DNA from 2 places in the Mesorhizobium sp. B3-1-8 genome. Region 2 is predicted to be linked to the other one. Evidence: predicted binding sites of a transcription regulator. Region 2 holds the regulator's gene; the other holds the start of a gene.
The links. The regulator LexA, encoded in region 2, represses DNA repair genes until DNA is damaged. The targets are predictions, from matches to a motif close to TGTTCNNNNTGTGTTCNG.
Positions count from the first base shown of each region.

Region 1: a site for LexA is predicted at 2,139-2,156, ahead of FJ424_RS30860 (PA0069 family radical SAM protein). Genes of this name have one in related genera too.

Region 1 covers NZ_VFTK01000052.1:15,066-18,479, reverse strand. The annotation lists gene FJ424_RS30865 (ribonuclease HII) at 19-714, opposite strand; gene FJ424_RS30860 (PA0069 family radical SAM protein) at 910-2,064, opposite strand; gene FJ424_RS30855 (glycosyltransferase) at 2,214-2,717, shown strand; gene FJ424_RS30850 (aldehyde-activating protein) at 2,769-3,194, opposite strand; gene moaB (molybdenum cofactor biosynthesis protein B) at 3,319-3,414, opposite strand, start outside.
Region 2 covers NZ_VFTK01000007.1:54,339-57,752, reverse strand. The annotation lists gene FJ424_RS08560 (ComEC/Rec2 family competence protein) at 1-1,138, shown strand, start outside; gene lexA (transcriptional repressor LexA) at 1,179-1,913, opposite strand; gene kynU (kynureninase) at 2,363-3,414, shown strand, end outside.

The DNA of each region.
Region 1 (3,414 bases), on a different contig from region 2:
TTGAGGGAGATTAGCTAACTACTCCAGCCCGGCCAAGCTCTCTTCCTCAACCACCTCCGCCCCGCCCAGCCTGAACGGCGCGAACGAGGCCCGGTGCAGCCTTGCCACCGGCCCATGCATCTCGATCGCGGTCCGGTGCCGGACCGTCGCGTAGCCCATATGCACCTCGAAGCCGTAATGTTCGTGGTGTCCGCCGCAGCCGCACATCATGCGGTCGCGTATCACCTTGGCGACGATCGAGGCTGCGGCGATCGATTGCGAGCGCTGGTCGCCCTTGATGAGCGCCCGGCCTTCGCAGGCGAGACCTGGCGGAATGTCGCGGCCGTCGGCCAAAGCGAGCTTCGGCTGCAACGACAGGCCGGCGGCGGCGCGGCGCATCGCTTCGAGGCTGGCTTTCAGGATGTTGCTGTTGTCGATGCCTTCGGCGCTGATCGAGGCCATCGAGACGCTGAGCGCCGATCCCAGAATCTTGAGGAACAGCGCCTCGCGCTGCAAATGGGTGAGGCGTTTGGAATCGTCGAGGCCTTCCGGGATATTGGCGGGGTTGAGCACCACCGCAGCTGCCACCACCGGTCCGGCGAGCGGACCGCGCCCTGCCTCGTCCATGCCGGCGACTGGCCACAGCCCGTCGGCCATCGCCTTCGTCTCGATCGAGAAGTCGGGCTTCTCGACCATTTCAAAGAGAAGCGGAGAATCGGAACGCGCGCGAGCCATGGTGCGGTGAGGTTCGCATCGGCTCCGATTCTCCGCAAGTCCTTCCGGGTCGGATGGGGCGTCGGACCGGGAAGGCACCGTCTCACGGCCGGGGACAGTGGCCGGACGGGATTCTTGAAAAGGATGACAATTCCAGACGGAAAATCGCTTTGCCTGGAATTGCTTAGCGCCGGCCCGTCATGGCCGGCGCTGAGGTTAAAGCAGCATCAGCTGTTCGCCGGCGCCCGAACCTGCGACGAATTGGTCGGTGCGAAGCTGCCGCCGCTCGACATTGAGGCCGAGCCGCTTGGCGGCGATCTCGAAACGCCGGCCGATCTGCCAGGCATAGGGACCGGCGCCCTTCATGCGCTTGCCCCATTCGGAATCGTAGTCCTTGCCGTCGCGCATCGAGCGGATCAGCGACATCACATGCCGGTAGCGGTCGGGATAGTAGCGCAGCAGCCAATCCTTGAAGATCGGCGCCACTTCAAGCGGCAGGCGCAGGATGACGTATCCCGCCTCCCTTGCACCGGCGGCCCTGGCCGAATCGAGGATGCGTTCCATCTCCGGATCGTTGAGGCCCGGAACGATCGGCGCCACCATCACCGATGCCGGAATGCCGGCATCCGAAAGCTGCCTGATCGCCTCCAGCCGTTTCGTCGGCGTCGACGCGCGGGGCTCCATGGTTCTCGCCAGCATGCGGTCAAGCGTCGTCACCGACAGCGCCACCTTGGCAAGGCCGCGCTCGGCCATGCGCGACAGGATGTCGATGTCGCGCGTCACCAGCGCCGACTTGGTGACGATGCCGACCGGATGGCCGCGCGCCTCCAGCACTTCCAGGATCTCGCGCATGATGCGGTATTGCTTCTCGATCGGCTGGTAGGGATCGGTGTTGGTGCCGATGGCGATCGTGCGCGGCTGGTAGCCCGGTTTCGACAATTCCCTGTCCAGCATGCGCGCGGCATCCGGCTTGGCGAAAAGCTTCGATTCGAAATCGAGCCCCGGCGACAGGCCCATGAAGGCATGCGTCGGCCTAGCGAAGCAGTAGACGCAGCCATGCTCGCAGCCGCGATAGGGATTGATCGAACGGTCGAAGGAGATGTCCGGCGATTCGTTGCGGGTGATGATCGTGCGCGGCTTCTCGACCTGCACTTCCGTCTTGAACGGCGGCAGTTCCTCCAGCGAGTTCCAGCCGTCGTCGAACACATGCCGGCTGACCGGCTCGAACCGGCCCGACGGGTTGATGCCGGCCGAACGGCCGCGATTGCGGTCGGGCCGCACGCGCATGCCGGTCTGTTCGATCATCGCATTGGCCATCTCGGCCCTTCCTGCTCCGAAAGCAGCAATGTCGGCACGCACGATCTGTTCCATTTTCGCCCTCTCCCAGGGACTGTCGGCAGGCTGTCGAATCGCTCTGTTCATGAAACTATTCCTATTTTACCGAAGAGAACAAAGCAAGAACTTTTTCGGCGAAAAGCCGTAACTGGCGCAAGTCGCGGCTTTCCGCTATTCGGCTAAGGATGCTCAGCGTTCTCATCGAAACCCGCAACGACGAAGAGGGTCTTGCTCGCACGCTCGCCTCGCTGGTCGGCGGCGCGGTCGAGGGCGTGGTGCGCGACGTGATCGTCTGCGATCAGGGCTCGACCGACCAGACGCATCGGGTGGCCGAACATGCCGGCTGCCATTATGTGACCGGCGGGATCGGCGCCGGTATCGGCCAGGCCAAGGGCGATTGGCTGCTTTTTCTGGAACCCGGCGCGCGGCTTGCCGACGGATGGATCGACGAGGTGGTGGCGCACGCGGCGAAGCAAACCATGCCGGCGCGATTTTCACGTGCCCGGGCCGACCGCGCGCCTTTCCTGGCCCGCGTCTTTTCGGGCAACCGCGCGCTGGCCGAGGGTCTTGTCATCAGCAAGCGTCAGGCCTCGGCCCTGGCAAAGAGCGCGCGCGGCGCCGAGGCCCTGGCGCGCGGCCTTGCCGCCAGAAGGCTGAACGCCGAAATCTGGGTGGCTCCGCCGAAATGACGCAAGCTCCGCCTTCTCCCACAAGGATAGGGCAGCGCGGGGCCTGCCCAGTCAAATCCCCTTGATCTCAACCGGCATCCAAGCGCCGCGGCGCCTGGCGACACGCTGCTCGCGCGTTTCGGCATCGAACCGAACGGCGACCGGCTGGCGGGAGAACAACTCGCGATCGTCAAGCGCGTTGACGATGACGATCGCTCTCGCATCGTCACCCTCGCCGGCGATTGCCGCGACATAGACGCCGCACTCGCGGCAGACGAGATAGTCGGCGGTGCGCAGGCCGAAGCGGTAGACCTGCAGCCGTGCCTTGTCTTCGACTGAGATGCTCAGGCGTCCGTTCGGATCGGCGGCCGCGCGCGAGCCATGCCGGGTGCAGAACGAGCACTGGCAGGCGCGAATTTCCAGTCCGGCCGGATCGAGCGCGGTGGAGAAGCTCAGGCGGATGTTGCCGCAATGGCATCCGCCGCTGTGAACGGTCATGGCAGATTGTCCCTTGTTCGCAGCACAAGGTACTTTGCCGGTCGCGGCTTCGGAATGGCTGCTCGTAGGCGAGAGCGCCACTCCACCTGCAAACCGGATGTCGGTCGGGATGCTTTGCCTTTAGTTATGCACCAGTCTTGCCGCCGCGCCTGAGATGCTCGTCCAGCCGCGGCATGATCTCGACGAAGTTGCAGGGCATGTGCCGGTAGTCGAGCTGCGC
Region 2 (3,414 bases):
GGTCGGCCCGAGCTTCCAGATGTCCTTCGCCGCCACCGCTGCGCTAGTCGGCGCCTATGCCGGTTTTGCCGACTATCGCGCCGGCAAAACGACCGCGCCGCCGGCAAAGCGTTCGTTCCTCGGCTTCCTATCGCGAAAACTGGCGATTGGAGTGGGTGGTGCCGCCGTGACGTCGCTTATCGCGGGCAGCGCGACATTGTTGTTTGCGATCTGGCACTTCCAGCGGGTGTCGCCGCTCAGCCTGCTGGCCAATCTGGCGGTCATGCCGATCGTCTCACTGGTCGTCATGCCGTTTGCCGTGTTGAGCGCCCTGGCCATGCCCTTCGGCTTCGACGGCCCATTCCTTTATGTGATGGGCAAGGGCCTGACGGCGATGATCGCCATTTCGGCGTGGATATCCGAGCGCTCACCGGTCGACGCCGTCGGGCTGATCTCGATCCAGTCGGTGCTGCTGGCGACGGTCGCGCTGGTCATCGCGACGATGGCCACCACCTGGCTGAGGCTCGCTGCCTTACCCTTCGCGCTCGCCGCGCTGCTGGCCATTCCGCATGTCCGTACTCCGGACGTGCTTATCTCGGAGGACGCGCATCTGGTGGCGATGCCGATCGGCGGCGGTGAGCTTGCCATCAACCGCGCGCGCTCCAACGACTTCACCACCGACAACTGGAAACGGGCGCTGAAAGCCGAGGAAATCGTACCGCCGGAGACGTTCGCTAAAGACGCCCTCGACATCGCCGATCCCGTCGACCTGCCGCCCGGCTCGCCCTTCTACTGCATCGGCGACCTCTGCATCGGCCGGCATCCTTCCGGTGCCATCGTCGCGCTCGCCGAGAACCGCGCCAGCGCCCGGCCTGCTTGCGGTTTCGCCGACCTCATCGTCATCGACGACGCCACGGCCTACAATCCATGCCGCGATCCGCGCGTGCTCGTCGTCACCAAGCGGCAGCTGGCACGCGACGGCAGCGCCGCCATCTTCTTTGATCCGCAATCGGCAACCGCGCGGCCAACCGTTCGCTACGCGGTCGAAGAACCGTACCGACCCTGGCACGAGCAGCGGAAATACGCGCGTGAGGCGAGGGGGCTGCCGCCCTATCAACGACCGGAAAAGCCGGCGGTCGCGCCGCAGCCTACAGAATAGATGGCACACAGTTCCGGCGAAGACCGCCGCGCGGTTCTGCTCAGTAACGGCGGATGAGTCCGACGAGCTTACCCTGAACCTTGACCCGGTCCGGTCCGAAGATACGGGTCTCGTACGCCGGGTTGGCGGCCTCGAGCGCGATCGAGGCACCCTTGCGACGAAACCGCTTCAGGGTCGCTTCCTCGTCGTCGACCAGCGCCACCACGATCTCGCCCGGACTTGCCGTATTGGCGTTGCGGATTATGACCGTATCGCCGTCGAAGATACCGGCCTCGATCATCGAGTCGCCCTTGACCTCCAGCGCATAATGCTCGCCGCCCATGATCATGTCCGGCGGCACCGAGATCGAATGCGTCTGGTGCTGGATGGCGTCTATCGGCACGCCGGCGGCGATGCGGCCCATCACCGGAATGGACACGGCCGAAACAGCGTCGTCGTCATTGCTGGGTGTCGGCGTGCGCGAGGGCGCCGCCGGCTTGACCTGGCGGCCAAGATTGCCCTGGCCGCCCTGGATGACGCTCGGCGAAAACTTTCTCGCGGCATTCAGGCCAGGCGCGATCGAGTCGGGCAGCCGCAGCACTTCAAGCGCGCGCGCTCGGTTCGGCAGCCGGCGAATGAAGCCGCGTTCTTCCAGCGCCGTGATCAGCCGATGGATGCCCGATTTGGAGGCGAGGTCGAGCGCTTCCTTCATCTCGTCGAAAGACGGCGGAATCCCGCTCTCCTTGAGGCGTTCATGGATGAACATCAGCAGTTCATGTTGTTTGCGCGTCAGCATGGCGGCCCCCTTGGGTTCTGAAACCGGAATCAGAAAAACAAACCCAGAACAAACACTATCTGTTCCAGTTGTGTTCCGCAACCGTTTAAAGTTTAGTGAATTTGTTGAGGCTTCGGAAACAATGTTGCATCCAAGGGATACCTGGCCGAGTCAGGTCAGCGGTATCATTGATTCCGCTCGATTATGCAGCCCTCCTTAAGCTGAAGCGCGGTCCAACGCCATCACAAAGGCGCGGGCGGGATCGCTTCGGCTCTTGCGCGAACGTGCCTCACCGTGAACGAAACGGACCCAAAATGCCAACTTCGGCAATGATTCCGATCCATGGTCTTCGCCGTCTATGGACCAGCTAACATAGCGCAGAAGGTTCTTGCCGTGGCACGGACGGTGGTGAGACAACCGCCCTTGGCCAATCGTGAGAGGCGCCATGCCGAAATGGAGGCGGCAGCATGATGGGGGGAATTCCTGATCTCGCCGAGATCGAGGCGATGGATGCAGCGGATCCGCTGCGCGCCCTGCGCGATCGCTTCGTCCTGCCGGAGGGGGTGATCTACCTCGACGGGAATTCGTTGGGAGCGGCCTCGCACGCCGCATTCGACGAGTTGCGCAGGGCAGCTGCCGAGGAGTGGGCGCATGACCTCATTCGTGCTTGGAACAAGGACGGATGGTTCGACATGCCGGTCGAGCTGGGCGACCGGCTCGGGCGCCTGATCGGCGCGGCGCCGGGCCAGACCGTGGTCTGCGACACCACGTCGATCAACATCTACAAAGTGCTGCACGCGGCGATGGCGATGCGGCCGGACCGAACCGTGATCGTTGCCGAGGGCGACAGTTTTCCGACCGATATCTATATGGCCGAAGGGGTGGCCTTGACCGGAAAGAACACTGTCCTGCACCTGGCTGGCGTGGACGCGCCGATCATCGAGGAACTGATCGACGAACGCGTGGCGGTGGTGTTGGTCAACCACGTCAATTACAAATCCGGCGAGTTGCGCGACATGGCGGCGCTTACGCGCATGGCGCATGACGCCGGTGCGCTGATCGTCTGGGATCTCTGCCACAGCGCGGGCGCCATGCCGGTAGAACTTGACAGGGCAAGCGCCGATTTCGCCGTCGGCTGCACCTATAAATATCTCAATGGCGGGCCAGGTTCTCCTGCCTTCATCTATGCGGCCGAGCGGCATCTTGCCGATGTGCGGCAGCCGCTCAGCGGGTGGTGGAGCCATGCACGGCCATTCGCCTTCGAGCAAGCCTATGCGCCAGGCACCGGCATCCGCCGATTTCTGTGCGGCACGCAGCCGGTCCTGTCGATGCGGACGCTGAAAGGCGCGCTCGACATCTGGAACGGCGTTGACCTGGCGACGGTGCGGAGGAAGAGCATTGCGCTGGCCGATCTGTTCATCGAACTCGTCGAAGCACGGTGCGGCGGTTACGATCTTACGCTGGAAAGCACCCGCGACGGCGCCAAACGCGGCAGCCAGATTTCCTTCATTCACCAGCATGG